One region of the Bacillus sp. THAF10 genome, then DNA from elsewhere that is predicted to be linked to it. Evidence: riboswitches for the same ligand, from Rfam matches in the RefSeq annotation. Region 1 holds a riboswitch; the other holds the start of a gene.
The links. Region 1 has a riboswitch for thiamine pyrophosphate ahead of thiC (phosphomethylpyrimidine synthase ThiC). Riboswitches for the same ligand answer to the same signal wherever they lie in the genome.

Region 1 (7,305 bases):
GAACAACGTGGTCAATATCAATCTCAGATGGTGAGTACACAATGACGCCATCATAGTAACTGTACCACTTTCCAGAAGTTACAGGACAGTTCCCGCTGTAATAGTCGGCATCCCGTTGAAGCACAATTTGGCGGGTGTCGCAGCCACTTCCTTGGCTGCTCCAATGTGGAAAATGATCCCGCGAATAGCCTGACATAGAGCCTTCCGATTTCACAGTAAGTGAGTTTAATTGAGACTGAGCTTCTGATTTGGACGGTGTTCCCGGAGGAAGGGCCGAGGCCGTTTGTAGATCAAATTGAAAAACAGAAAGCGACAGGACAAATGCTACAACTACTAAAAATGATTTCTTCAGCATAGAAATGCCTCCTACTATTAAATTTTTATATTAAAATCTCCTCACAAAAAATGAGATTCCAATAACAAACAAAACCTTTCGAGGAACACCATGAATCAATAAATGAAAAATATGTATCTACTAGAATATTAGTACAATTATCAAGCACCGTCGGTTAATTTTTTGTAAATATCAAAAAACAGAACTAACCTCCCCCATCCATTGCACCAAAAAAGGGTACCGTCAGACGGATTACAACCCTATTAGCCCTAAGAATGCCTTTCCATATCAGATAAAAAATAAGTAATGGAAGATAAAAAAACCTTGCCTCTTCTAAAAAGATAGAATGAGGGCAAGGTTTCTTTTATCATTTATTAGCTTTTCGCTGTTAATAGTATAAAACATTTACTTTGTTACACTTGATGCATCTTTCATAATATTGATGTCCTTTAAAATGATGATCACAATTTTGTTGAATCTCTTTTAAGCGTTTTTCCAATAAAGCAAGGTGAGTTTTTAATTGATTGATCTCTTCTTCAAGTATTTGGACCTTCAACATAAACCTCCTAACAGCAAGAGTTATTGATATAATTCACCACCAGATTTCTTAAACTCCTCCGCTTTTTCCTTCATTCCTTTTTCTATTGCTTCATTTGTATCAAGCTTGTTTTCTTTTGCGTAATTACGAATATCTTGAGAGATTCTCATGCTACAAAATTTCGGTCCACACATGGAACAGAAATGTGCGGTTTTTGCACCTTCTGCAGGTAACGTTTCATCATGATATTCTAACGCGCGTTCAGGATCCAATGATAAATTAAACTGATCTCTCCAACGGAATTCGAAACGAGCTTTTGATAAGGCATCATCTCTTTTATATGCGCCTGGATGCCCTTTCGCTAAATCAGCAGCATGGGCAGCAATTTTATAAGTTATAACACCTTCGCGCACATCATCTCGGTTTGGTAAACCTAAATGTTCTTTTGGTGTAACATAACATAGCATAGCCGTACCATACCAACCGATCATGGCTGCACCAATCGCAGATGTAATATGATCATAGCCAGGAGCTATGTCAGTGGTAAGTGGCCCAAGAGTATAGAATGGCGCTTCCTTACAAACCTCAAGTTGTCTGTCCATGTTTTCTTTAATAAGGTGCATAGGTACGTGACCTGGACCTTCTACCATTACCTGCACATCATGCTCCCAAGCAATTTTTGTTAGTTCTCCAAGCGTTTCTAATTCCGCAAATTGTGCTTCATCATTAGCATCAGCAATGGAACCAGGACGTAGACCATCTCCTAAAGAGAATGCAACATCATAAGTTTTCATAATCTCACAGATTTCTTCAAAATGAGTATATAAAAAGCTTTCTTTGTGGTGGTAAAGACACCATTGTGCCATAATAGATCCACCCCGCGATACAATACCTGTTAACCGTTTGGCCGTTAGCGGAACATATCGCAAAAGAACACCAGCATGAATGGTGAAATAATCCACGCCTTGCTCGGCTTGCTCAATCAACGTATCACGGTAAACCTCCCATGTAAGGTCTTCGGCAACCCCATTTACTTTTTCAAGTGCTTGGTAGATAGGAACGGTTCCTACAGGAACAGCTGAATTGCGTATAATCCATTCCCTTGTTGTATGAATGTTTTTCCCTGTGGATAGGTCCATAATATTATCAGCACCCCAACGTGTGGCCCATGTCATTTTTTCGACCTCTTCTTCGATAGAGGATGAAACAGCAGAATTCCCAATATTTGCGTTGATTTTCACATGGAAATTACGTCCTATGATCATAGGCTCTGATTCTGGATGATTGATATTAGATGGGATAATTGCTCGACCTCTTGCAACTTCTTCACGCACAAATTCAGGTTTCATATTTTCCCTTAATGCGATAAATTCCATCTCAGGAGTGATGATGCCCTTCCTTGCATAATGAAGCTGTGTGACATTTCCACCTTTTTTTGCACGTAGTGGTTTACGCTTTAAACCTGGGAACACATTATGATTAGCACGAGGGTCATTTTCATCCTTATATCCATTGTCTTCCGCCTTGACTTCTCTTCCTTCATATTCCTCCACATCTCCTCGTTCATGAATCCATGTGCTTCGAAGAGGAGGAAGACCTTTTGTAATATCAACGGAATAATTGGTATCTGTATAAGGTCCGCTTGTATCATAAACACGAATTGGTGGATTTTCTTCTTCACCAAAGACGCCCGTTGTAGGACTTAGTTCAATTTCCCGCATCGGTACCTTGATATCGGGTCTTGAGCCTTCAACATAAACTTTTTTACTACCTGAAAAACTAGACATGATGGAAATGTTTTTTTCGTTTAATGAAGTGGTTGACATAAAGTAAATCTCTCCCTTTTCTTAAATTAAAGGACGAGATCTAGGTCAATAAAAGAGGAATGAAGAATTGAATAAAATAAAAAAGCCGAATCCAAAAAGGATGGACCGGCTTTGTACGTAGAAGTTTATTCAATACATGATTATTTTTTCTAACTTCCCCACGCTAGTATGATCTAGATCAGGTCCAAAGGGTCAAGAAACTTTAACGTGTTTCTCTCTCAGCCCAACCTATTGGACTCCCCTAGTTATTTCTATTCAATTTGGTTTTAGTATACTTGAGTTTTAAGTGAAATAAAAGCAATATTAAAATATTCTGATTAAAAGGCGGCTTACACTACACCGAAAAAGGACAAGGAAACATTGCTCATGGTTGCTGAACTCTGTATAAATTGCGAGAACAATTCCCTTCATTCTGTAATTGGAATATGAAAGACTATATGCTAAAATTTACCTATTAGTAGAATAAGAGGAATTTTTTGGAGGCAATCACATGGAAAATTGGCAAGGTTCAGCTGGCGTTTGCGTTAATACAAAAGGACAAGTCCTTATGGTGTTACAAGGATTACCAGAAGAGAAAAAAGCCTGGACAATTCCGTCTGGAGGAAAAGAGGACAACGAAACATTTGAAGAATGCTGTATAAGAGAAATAAGAGAAGAAACAGGCTACGACACAAGAATTATCCAACCTCTGTTCTCCAAAAAAAGTGTAATTTATGGCATTAACGTGGAGGTACAATATTTCGAAGTGGAAATCACAGGCGGAGAAGCGAAAATCCAAGACCCTGACAACCTCATTCACAAAATAGCTTGGAAATCAGCCAACGAAATTAGCAAACTAGAACTCTCCTTTCCGGAAGATAGAGAGTTTTTGATACAAACAATTCGCTAGAACGTAAATGATAGAGTGAGGGAGTAAAAAGATGGATTCAAATGTTGTACAAGAGCAAAATCAACCGACTGTATTAATCAAGATAGGGAAATTCTTTTTATTTATTACCATTTTTGTTGTTGGATTTTTACTTAGCGCTATTAAACTACCAGAACACTTTATCCTCATCTCAGACACGCTTCCAGAAGGAAACCTAAATTTTAAGGTGCAAAACAGGCTGTCAGTGATTATATTTTTCGTCTTGTTGTTACTGTTATTTGGAAAAAAATATATCGGAATGTTCAGCATCGCTCCTTTAAAAAAGAAAGGTACATATCTTTGGATCATCGGGTTGCTCGTGGTCGCCTTATTCCTTCAGTTTCAACCCTTCTCTTTTAGACTTTTACCATTTACATTTGGGGAATATCTACAACTCTTTTTTATATTGGTCATCATTGCCCCTATAGAAGAAGAGCTTTTCTATAGAGGGCTATTAATACTCATCCCTTCAACCAAAATAAAATACATCATGCTTATCATCTCATCGGTCCTATTCGGTCTAATACACGCCGCTTTTTGGGGATCATTTATAATAGGCCTAGTTCTAGGCATTCTGGCCATTCGCTACCGAAACATCTTAGTCACGATCGTAGCACACTCCCTTTGGAATACATTTGCTATGTTTTTCTAGAATACAGGGGGGCGGTTTTCTTGGTTCATTCGAAATCTGAAAGAACCAAGAGAATCTCCCAACTAATACACCCTAACCTTATGCCATGTACCCTTCCAATTCTTTTTCACGATTCGTTCTTCATAGATGGCAGCGAGCTCTTTTGTTTCGGTGAACATCGGGGTTGGTTTTATCACCAAATTCAGTACGTCTTCTAGTCCCCAAGGCGCAATTAGGACCAAGTTGTTTTCCTTATCCAATGTTAATCCCAAAGCTGTCGCGGTCTCTGGGAATTTCGAGATGGCATCGACCGAAGAAATGTATGGAGAAAGGTTGTTCACCGTGTGCATTCTTGCTTGATTTTTTACCGACCATGGTACGTGAGGCATCAAGCTTGTTAATTTTTCCTCTAGTAATTTTTCAACATTTTCATCCACATAGGAAGGGTCATAATAGATCACATCCACATCTGGAATAGCGGTTCTTTCCGTAAACCCGTGCAACACATCCCAAATTTTTGACCGTACAAAACCAGCACAAACCCACCAGTCATGAAGTCCTAATGTACGTGCAGCCCTTATGATCTCCATCATCTCGTCATCGCTTTGAATCATCTGTAGCACATCGTATTTATCCATAAATGTAACCCCTCTTTCAAACAACGAACATATATTCCTATTCTATCACACTAATTTTCACCCTAGTTATTTGAAAAATGGTACAATTAGGATATTTCCAAAGGGGGATAGCGATGCTAAAAAGAAAATACGGCGACCGTGCAGAATGGAAGCGAGTCATCAAACGCCAATACACCCAAACATTCCTAGATATAGAAAAATTCAAAGGGTATGTTACCTTACTCCACGTGCAAAAAGTCTCAGAGCCTCTCGAGGTTTCCTATGAGAAAAAGCAGGTCTGCATTGTGGATGACGGTTATATATGGCTTCAGCATTTTCCCATCCACGAGCAACACTCTCTAACGACCATGTTCAACGCCAAAGGAGAAGTCGTTCAGTGGTACATCGATATCGCGGAAAAGAACGGAATCGAAAATAATATTCCGTTCTTAGATGACCTATTTCTTGACATCGTTGTCCTTCCTAGTGGTGAAATCATTCAGAAAGATGCAGAAGAGCTCGAGGTAGCTTTGAAAAAAGGTTGGATTAGTCAAGATCAATTCAACATGGCTTGGGCAGAGGCGAACAAGATTAATAAGTTACTTCTTCAAAATGAGTTTCAATTGTTGGAGTTAGCGAAGCTACATAAGGAAATGCTGCTTGAAAAGAAAGATTTGTAATAAGTCACAGTTAAAAGGTGTGAGAGCTTTATCTAACTCAAAAAAGTAGCTTTGAACGAGGTGTCAACATGAATAACCAATGGAATAAAAAAATCTACAAATTATGGTCCCCGGTATATGATTTATTTTTCAACAAAGGTCCATTCCTTCAAGCAAGAAAAAAGATTTTTCAAGACATGACTTTCACCAAAAACCAAAAAATACTATTCGTAGGAGTTGGAACTGGAGCTGATTTAGTTAGAACTAATAGAACACAAAAATTCAGAGATTACAGCTATAGATTACTCTGATGATATGCTTAATAAAGCAAGAAATAAATTCAAAAATACCTCAATAAAATTTATAAAAATGGACGCACAATCGATGGATTTTCAGGATAACCAATTCGATTTGGTAATTGGAAGTCTTGTTCTTTCTGTTGTTCCAAACCCTGATAAATGCCTGGAAGAAATGATTAGAGTGGTAAAACTAAGCGGAGATATTCTGATTTTTGATAAATTTGTGCCTAAAGACAAAGAACTTTCTAAACTTAAAAAAGCAATTAGGCCACTCGTTCGATTATTAGGAACCGACATTGGCATCAACTTTGAAAGACTATACAACAAAAACAAAAAAATGATAATCATTAAAGAAGATAAATCTCTGATGTTTAATGGAATGTATAGAAAAATTATGCTTAAAAAAAATGAAGAAGCATGAAAAATGATACTTGTTGTTCAGAGCTAATAGATGTGCTAGTACGGTCTATGTGCTTGTATAAAGAATAATCAAGAGGTGCAAATAATGCTAACTAAAGAACAATTACTTCAAATTAAACAGCTTCAGGACGTCTGCGAAAAGGAGGGCGGATTTGAGCTGAAGTTAAATTTCGATATGCTTGAAAATCGTGACGAACATAACAAGGAAGACTTCTTTCATTATGAGGATGGCCAGCTTGTTGGTTTTGTGGGCAGCTACGGGTTTGGCAATAAAGTAGAATTGACGGGAATGGTGCACCCAGATTACCGACGGAGAGGGATATTTTCTAAATTATTTAAGATCGCAGTGGACGAGGCAAAAGCGCGAAACGCAACGACTATTTTGTTAAATGCGCCAACCAATTCCACAACGGCAAAAGAGTTTTTGAAGAACATTCCCTGCACCTTTTTGATGGCAGAACATCAAATGAAATGGCACCAAACCGAGTTGCATGTTGATTCTAATATCACGGTAAGACCTTCCACTTCAACTGAAGACATGGAAGCACAAATACAGCTTGAAGTTTCTTGCTTTGGATTTACTGAACAAGAAGCGCGGGAATTCAATCTACGGATGAGGAAGCATAACAGTGAAGATATGTACATCATAGAAGCAGAAGGAAAAATAGCAGGGAAAATTCGTGTATCCGAAGATAACGGCGAAGCTTGGATTTACGGATTCGCTGTCTTCCCTGAACTCCAAGGAAAAGGCATCGGCAGAAAAGCCCTATCCAAAGTCGTAAAAGTAGAGAACAAAAAAGGCCTCCCAGTCTTCCTAGAAGTCGAAGCCAAAAACGCCCATGCCCTCAAACTCTACGAAACTTGCGGCTTCAAAGTCTACCATTCGCAGGATTACTATAAAATGTGAGAGACAGAGGGACGGTTCTCGTGGTTCATTTTGCGATGCAACAGAACCTTCTCCTGGATCAACGGAGGAATCCCATGAAAAAGTGGTTAGTAATTATTATTATTGGACTCATCATAGTCACTCTTGGTGTCCTAGCTTTCAACAGTAAATTCTATTATCCGGAGCTG
Region 2 (7,305 bases), 1.4 Mb from region 1:
GATAAAAATGAAACAAGCTTAGTCTTTACAGACACTTGGGGAGTGGATGGATCCATCCAACTATTAGAAAAAGTGTTTGGCAGTCCTACAGTAGCAGAACATGGATATAATGAAGGAGCTATCCATGTAGAGGCACTTCAAGAGCATGGCATCTTCTCCGGATTAGATGGTGAAACGATTAAAATTCATAGTGAGAAGAGCCCTTACGCCACTTTTGAAAATTATGAGGGTGTTACACTAGCTTCACTTAAAGTGGACGGAGAAGATAAGGGTGCAACCATTGCCTATGACTTTAGAAGTGAAAACCATATGCATCTATTATTGTCCACTTATGCAGTTAACAACATGATCAGCCCAACTCAAGGCTGGACACAGCAAGGTAAACAACTATATCTTCAAGCGATTGAATGGGCTAGAGATGGAGTACAGGAATTACCAGAAGCTCCAATTGCAGATGAGGAAGAGATTATCTCAACCGATGGTAATGTGAAAATTACTGGTAAAGCGGAATATAGAAGTACGGTCACTCTTTTAAATGGTGAAGAGGTTCTTGCTACAGCATCACCAGAAAAAGATGGAACATTCAGTATCGAGGTGAGCGGTCTAGAGGATAACGAATATGAGCTAAATTTAGTTGCTCATAATTTTGCTGGAGAAGTTATTTCTGATACGAAGGTGATGGTGATAGTTGATAGGGAAGCGCCACAGCTAAATGTGACCTCACCGGTAAACAACATGGTAACAGGCAAAGAAGTTGTAGATGTAAATGGCTCTGCTACTGATGCCAACTTAGACGAGGTATTAGTAAATGGAGAGAAAGTAGAAGTAAATGATGCTGGAGAGTTCTCCACTAGAATTATTCTTGAAGAAGGTACACATACAATCACAGTGGAAGCTACGGATTTAGCTGGAAAAGTCACGAAGGTTGAGCGACAGGTGACAGTGGACTTAAGTACACCAGAAATGACGGATTTATCTCCGTCTGCTGATCTTTATGTGAAAACTGGAGATAAAGTGGACATTTCCTTTAGAAGTGAATCAGAAGGTGGAACGGCAACTTATTCCATCAAGCTTCCAGCGCAGTTCACTACGCAGACTACGGGCAATATGATGGAAGAAGTAGAGCCTGGAGTTTATAAAGGGACTTGGACGGTTCCTGCTAATGTGGATCTTCAAGGTGCTGTAATTGAAGTGGAATTCATGGATGTTGCAGGCAACAGAGTTGTTCAAGAAACAGCTGGTAAATTGTTTATTTCGAAAGAATCTATTAGTCGAATTTCAGGGGCAACTAGATCACTAACGGCAATCGAAATCAGTAAAAATGGTTGGACTTCAGCGGACACTGTCGTATTGGCTCGATTAGACAATTATGCTGATGCTCTAGCTGGTGCACCGTTAGCATATAAACTAGGAGCGCCGATTCTATTAACGAAAACCGCTAAGCTATCTGATGGAGTGTTAGATGAAATTCAGCGTTTAGGTGCTACTAAAGTTGTGGTGCTTGGAGGAACAAAGGCAATTAATGATGGAGTGGTAGATGCTCTTAAAGAGGAAGGATTAAAAGTGTCCAGAATCTCTGGGTCAGATCGTTATGAAACTGCATCACTCATCGCAAATCATGTTGCGCCAAAAGGAACAACTAAAGCGGTTGTTGCCAATGGCCGTAACTTCCCTGATGCCCTTTCCGTTGCTTCCTATGCAGCGATGCAAGGTCTACCAATACTGTTAACAAAACCGGATGAATTACCTTCCAGTACAAATAAAGCCCTAAAAGCTTTAGGGGTCACAAACAGTATGGTGATAGGTGGAACAGCGGTGGTTAATGAAAAAGTAATGGATAAGATTCCAGGATCCATCCGAGTAAGTGGGAAAGATAGATATGAGACGAACATTGCAGTAGCAAAAGCATTCAATATGGTTAGTCAAAACATGTATGTAGCAACAGGCAGAAACTTTGCCGATGCACTAACCGGATCAGTTTTAGCAGCTAAGAACAACAGCGGTATTTTATTAGTAGGGAATAACGTATCTACCGCACTGTCTCAATACCTGAAGGAAAATAACGTAAATAGACTTACCATGTTTGGTGGTGAGAAGGCTGTAAGTGAAGAGGTTGCAGCAGAATTAGAAAAAATCATCAAATAAAAGAAGGTAGAAAATGCCCTGGGGTTCCCCTAGGGCATTTTCACTATTTAATAGAAAGAAAAAAACACCACTGCACTTTATGCAGTGGTGTTAAATATGGAGCATAGGGGGCTCGAACCCCTGACCTCTACGCTGCCAGCGTAGCGCTCTCCCAGCTGAGCTAATGCCCCGTTGCGACTGAATTTATTTTATCAAAAAATTCCAAGTTTGCAAATACTTTTTTTAATCCAAGTTTTCCACTTCTGCTTGGATAACGCCTGTTAAGGACTTAATATCACTGTAAACATCCGTTGTATACACCGCTTTTTTCGTTGTAACGATACAATTAAGAACGATATCATCCTTTTCTTCTTTAATCTTCACTCTTTTTATGGAGAGGTTTTTCTCTCTGATCTCTTTCATTATATTAGTAAGATTTACGCTCTTCTCTATAAAAATCTTCACTTTAATTTCTTTTTCTTTTAGTTTTTTTGGACCTACTAGATCAAAAAGGGAAGGAATCACTTTGACACCAAGAATAATAAAAATAACGCCAAAAGCTCCTTCAATAAAAAATCCTGCGCCAATTGTGATTCCAAGTGCTGCAGATGCTAACACTAATGCTGCGGTTGTTAGACCTGAAATAGCCTCATTGCTTCTTCTTAATATTACCCCTGCACCTAGAAAACCAATGCCGCTTATTACATATGAAGGAATACGTCCTGGATCCATCGGACGAGAATACTCTTTGGAGTAAAGAAAAGCAGACTCATAGGAAACAATCGTAAGTAAGCAGGCCATGACAGACACAATAACACACGTCTTTAATCCAAGCGGTTTTCCCTTTAATTCTCGCTCTAACCCAATTATCACTCCAGCGATGGTAGCAAAAGTTAATTTAATAATGAAATCATTTGTCTCAAGATGTTCTAAAAAAAACTCCATGTGCCCCCTCCTGACATTATTACAGCAGAAAATGAAAATAAATTGTTAGAGAAGTATAACAATATTCTGTACAATTAGAAAGTATCTATTATATTTAAGTTTGGATTGGTGATTAAGAATGAATAAATGGTTGAATCCATATATGGCACTCGCAGTCGGGGTTATTACTGTTTCTGCATCGGCTATTTTTGTAAAACTAGCCGATGCTCCTGCAGGCGTAATTGCATTCTATCGGCTTTTTTTCTCCGTAATTTTTCTTTTACCCATATTTTTATGGAAGTATGTTGGTGAATTAAAAAACATCACCAAAAGAGATTGGTTTTTTTCTGCAATAGCTGGTACATTTTTAGCTTTTCACTTTATTTTATGGTTTGAATCCTTGAACTATACCAGTGTTGCAAGCTCTACAGTATTGGTCACCCTCCAGCCACTCTTTGCTTTTTTGGGTACCTACATCTTTTTTCGTGAAAGGCTGAGTGCACGTGCTATCATATCTGGTATTCTTGCAGTTACTGGAAGCTTTATTATAAGTTGGGGTGATTTTAAAATTAGCGGGATGGCATTGTTTGGTGATTTTCTTGCATTAATTGCCTGTGCCCTTGTAACCGCCTATCTTCTATTTGGCCAGGATGTCAGAAAGAGAGTTTCCATCATTACCTATACGTTTATTGTGTATAGTTTTAGTTGTCTGACATTGTTTATCTATGTTCTTATTTCAGGAGATTCGTTCACAAATTATGCTGCATCAGATTGGTTTTGGTTTATCATGCTAGCAATTTTCCCGACACTCTTAGGGCATTCTTTATTTAATTGGGCAATTAAGTATATCAGTACGAATGTAATTTCTATGGCTATATTATTTGAACCAATTGGGGCAGCAGTTCTAGCTTATTTCGTTTTAGAGGAGATTGTTACATACAGTCAATTTGCCGGTGGACTACTAGTGATACTTAGTGTTGGCTACTTTCTACGTAGCAATCGTAAAAGAAGAGTTGAGCCTACTTTACCTGTAGGGGGAGAATAGGAGATAGGAGCAAATTTTTATATGGAAGTACCTACTAAAGCAATAAAGCCGACTTCCTGAAGTCGGCTTTATTGCACTAGCTACTAAGTTCATTTGCCATTAATGCAAAAAATAGAGCAAGAGAAAACCCAAACACCATACCTTCTCCATATACCTTACCAGTTTGATTGCAAATTCTAATTGTTTCAAAATATGAAAACAAGAACAACCCTATTGAGGTGCATAATGCTACTATAAATGCTGTGATTTTTACTAGATCCATTTCATATCCCCCTGAACATATCTGTTACTAGATTATATGAGAGAATTTATAAAACATGCGATTATCTTAAAAGAACAAAAAAGCTAGCCACGAGGGCTAGCTTTCAAGAGAAAGATTTATTCATTGTGAAAATTCGTGGAACAGCTCTTATTAATAGGATAGTAACAATTGTAGAGAGGATGAAGCTTGGTAACATATAGCTTCCGTTATATAGTAGAGAAAAGAGCCATACAGGCTGTCCTTCTGGCGCAAAATGTCCGAAAAAGATTATTCCAGCTGTAAAGTGGGCCAAAAAACGGACTAAGCACCCGATAAAGGAAGCTAATGTTACATACACAATTAATCTTTTAAACTGTTCTGCCTTGGCAGCGTTTGTTACTTGTTTTGCAAAAATACCAGCCAGCCCCAGACCAACAAACGCGACTATGTAATCTAATAACAACTGCACAATATTCACACCAATAATTTTCCCTATTATTATTTGAAGGAGTCCAAGTAGTAAACCAGAAAGTAAACCGCCTTTCAGTCCCCACCTAAATGCAATAATAAAAATTGGCACCATGGAAATGGTGATCGATCCACCATTTGCTAAACTAAAAGCTCCTGCCAATAAATCTAGTAAATAAGCAAGAGCACCAAAAATGGCAACCTCAGCTAAAAACAAAGTGTTTGTTCGTTTCATCTTTTTTCCTCCTCTATTCATCTAAACGCAAAAAAAGCAATAAAGGAAGGCCCCTTTATTGCTTATAATAAGAAATAAAACTGCCACATCCCTACGATAGTACTAACTAACAGGTTCAAAGGGTCAGAACTATGGTTCACTCTCAGCCAAACTGGCTCCCCTCGTGGATAGACTATATGCTTTTCATTACTTTTATCATACATAAAGGATGTATCAACAACAAGCACAAATTACTATTTAAATAGAGAAATGGAAGAATGAATCATGATAATCGAAAAAAATGAAAAAAAGTATTGCAATATAGTTGTAGGGGTGGTATATTTAATTTCGTCGCTGCGAGGCGCAAGTGCTTTAACTACTGAAACGACTAGGTTTTTCAATTATTTTTCGCTTGACTTACTTATAGAAAATTGATATTATAAGGAAGTCGCTTTAAAGCGAACTTTGTAAGAAAATGTTCTTTGAAAACTAAACAAAACAACAGCGTCCACGTTGACCTTACGAGGTTAACATGAACGAATTTAAGTAACAAGCTAGCAACAAATTTTGAGCAACAGCTCAAACTCTTTATTGGAGAGTTTGATCCTGGCTCAGGACGAACGCTGGCGGCGTGCCTAATACATGCAAGTCGAGCGAACTTCTTAAAAGCTTGCTTTTATAGAAGTTAGCGGCGGACGGGTGAGTAACACGTGGGCAACCTGCCTGTAAGACTGGGATAACTTCGGGAAACCGGAGCTAATACCGGATAATACAAGAAACCTCCTGGTTTCTTGTTGAAAGATGGTTTCGGCTATCACTTACAGATGGGCCCGCGGCGCATTAGCTAGTTGGTGAGGTAACGGCTCACCAAGGCGACGATGCGTAGCCGACCTGAGAGGGTGATCGGCCACACTGGGACTGAGACACGGCCCAGACTCCTACGGGAGGCAGCAGTAGGGAATCTTCCACAATGGACGAAAGTCTGATGGAGCAACGCCGCGTGAGCGATGAAGGCCTTCGGGTCGTAAAGCTCTGTTGTTAGGGAAGAACAAGTGCGAGAGTAACTGCTCGCACCTTGACGGTACCTAACCAGAAAGCCACGGCTAACTACGTGCCAGCAGCCGCGGTAATACGTAGGTGGCAAGCGTTGTCCGGAATTATTGGGCGTAAAGCGCGCGCAGGCGGTTTCTTAAGTCTGATGTGAAAGCCCACGGCTCAACCGTGGAGGGTCATTGGAAACTGGGGAACTTGAGTGCAGAAGAGGAGAGTGGAATTCCACGTGTAGCGGTGAAATGCGTAGAGATGTGGAGGAACACCAGTGGCGAAGGCGACTCTCTGGTCTGTAACTGACGCTGAGGCGCGAAAGCGTGGGGAGCAAACAGGATTAGATACCCTGGTAGTCCACGCCGTAAACGATGAGTGCTAAGTGTTAGAGGGTTTCCGCCCTTTAGTGCTGCAGCTAACGCATTAAGCACTCCGCCTGGGGAGTACGGTCGCAAGACTGAAACTCAAAGGAATTGACGGGGGCCCGCACAAGCGGTGGAGCATGTGGTTTAATTCGAAGCAACGCGAAGAACCTTACCAGGTCTTGACATCCTCTGACCACTCTAGAGATAGAGCCTTCCCCTTCGGGGGACAGAGTGACAGGTGGTGCATGGTTGTCGTCAGCTCGTGTCGTGAGATGTTGGGTTAAGTCCCGCAACGAGCGCAACCCTTGATCTTAGTTGCCAGCATTCAGTTGGGCACTCTAAGGTGACTGCCGGTGACAAACCGGAGGAAGGTGGGGATGACGTCAAATCATCATGCCCCTTATGACCTGGGCTACACACGTGCTACAATGGACGGTACAAAGGGCAGCAAAACCGCGAGGTCGAGCCAATCCCATAAAACCGTTCTCAGTTCGGATTGCAGGCTGCAACTCGCCTGCATGAAGCCGGAATCGCTAGTAATCGCGGATCAGCATGCCGCGGTGAATACGTTCCCGGGCCTTGTACACACCGCCCGTCACACCACGAGAGTTTGTAACACCCGAAGTCGGTGGGGTAACCTTTTGGAGCCAGCCGCCTAAGGTGGGACAGATGATTGGGGTGAAGTCGTAACAAGGTAGCCGTATCGGAAGGTGCGGCTGGATCACCTCCTTTCTAAGGATAAAGACGCTTGTTGTTTTGTTTAGTTTTGAGAGAGCATTCTCTCATGCTTCTAGCATCATCTATGATGTTAATGAGGCACCCATAAGGCAAATTAGAAGCGAGAAGGTCGAGGAAGCAAAGGAATGAACACCGGAATGTG

Region 2: another riboswitch for thiamine pyrophosphate. It lies ahead of thiT (energy-coupled thiamine transporter ThiT); the one in region 1 lies ahead of thiC (phosphomethylpyrimidine synthase ThiC).

Annotation. Positions count from the first base shown of each region.
Region 1 covers NZ_CP045403.1:504,516-511,820, forward strand. The annotation lists gene FIU87_RS02760 (HNH endonuclease family protein) at 1-355, opposite strand, end outside; gene FIU87_RS02765 (serine protease) at 723-893, opposite strand; gene thiC (phosphomethylpyrimidine synthase ThiC) at 914-2,698, opposite strand; TPP riboswitch at 2,837-2,951, opposite strand; gene FIU87_RS02775 (NUDIX hydrolase) at 3,189-3,587, shown strand; gene FIU87_RS02780 (CPBP family intramembrane glutamic endopeptidase) at 3,619-4,257, shown strand; gene FIU87_RS02785 (nucleotidyltransferase family protein) at 4,320-4,874, opposite strand; gene FIU87_RS02790 (ribonuclease FAU-1 family protein) at 4,988-5,533, shown strand; partial or broken gene FIU87_RS02795 (class I SAM-dependent methyltransferase) at 5,602-6,232, shown strand; gene FIU87_RS02800 (GNAT family N-acetyltransferase) at 6,317-7,138, shown strand; gene FIU87_RS21330 (hypothetical protein) at 7,213-7,305, shown strand, end outside.
Region 2 covers NZ_CP045403.1:3,173,536-3,180,840, reverse strand. The annotation lists gene FIU87_RS16525 (carboxypeptidase regulatory-like domain-containing protein) at 1-2,145, shown strand, start outside; tRNA gene FIU87_RS16520 (tRNA-Ala) at 2,243-2,315, opposite strand; gene FIU87_RS16515 (MgtC/SapB family protein) at 2,368-3,069, opposite strand; gene FIU87_RS16510 (DMT family transporter) at 3,188-4,093, shown strand; gene FIU87_RS16505 (hypothetical protein) at 4,170-4,355, opposite strand; gene thiT (energy-coupled thiamine transporter ThiT) at 4,459-5,037, opposite strand; TPP riboswitch at 5,109-5,209, opposite strand; rRNA gene FIU87_RS16495 (16S ribosomal RNA) at 5,605-7,157, shown strand.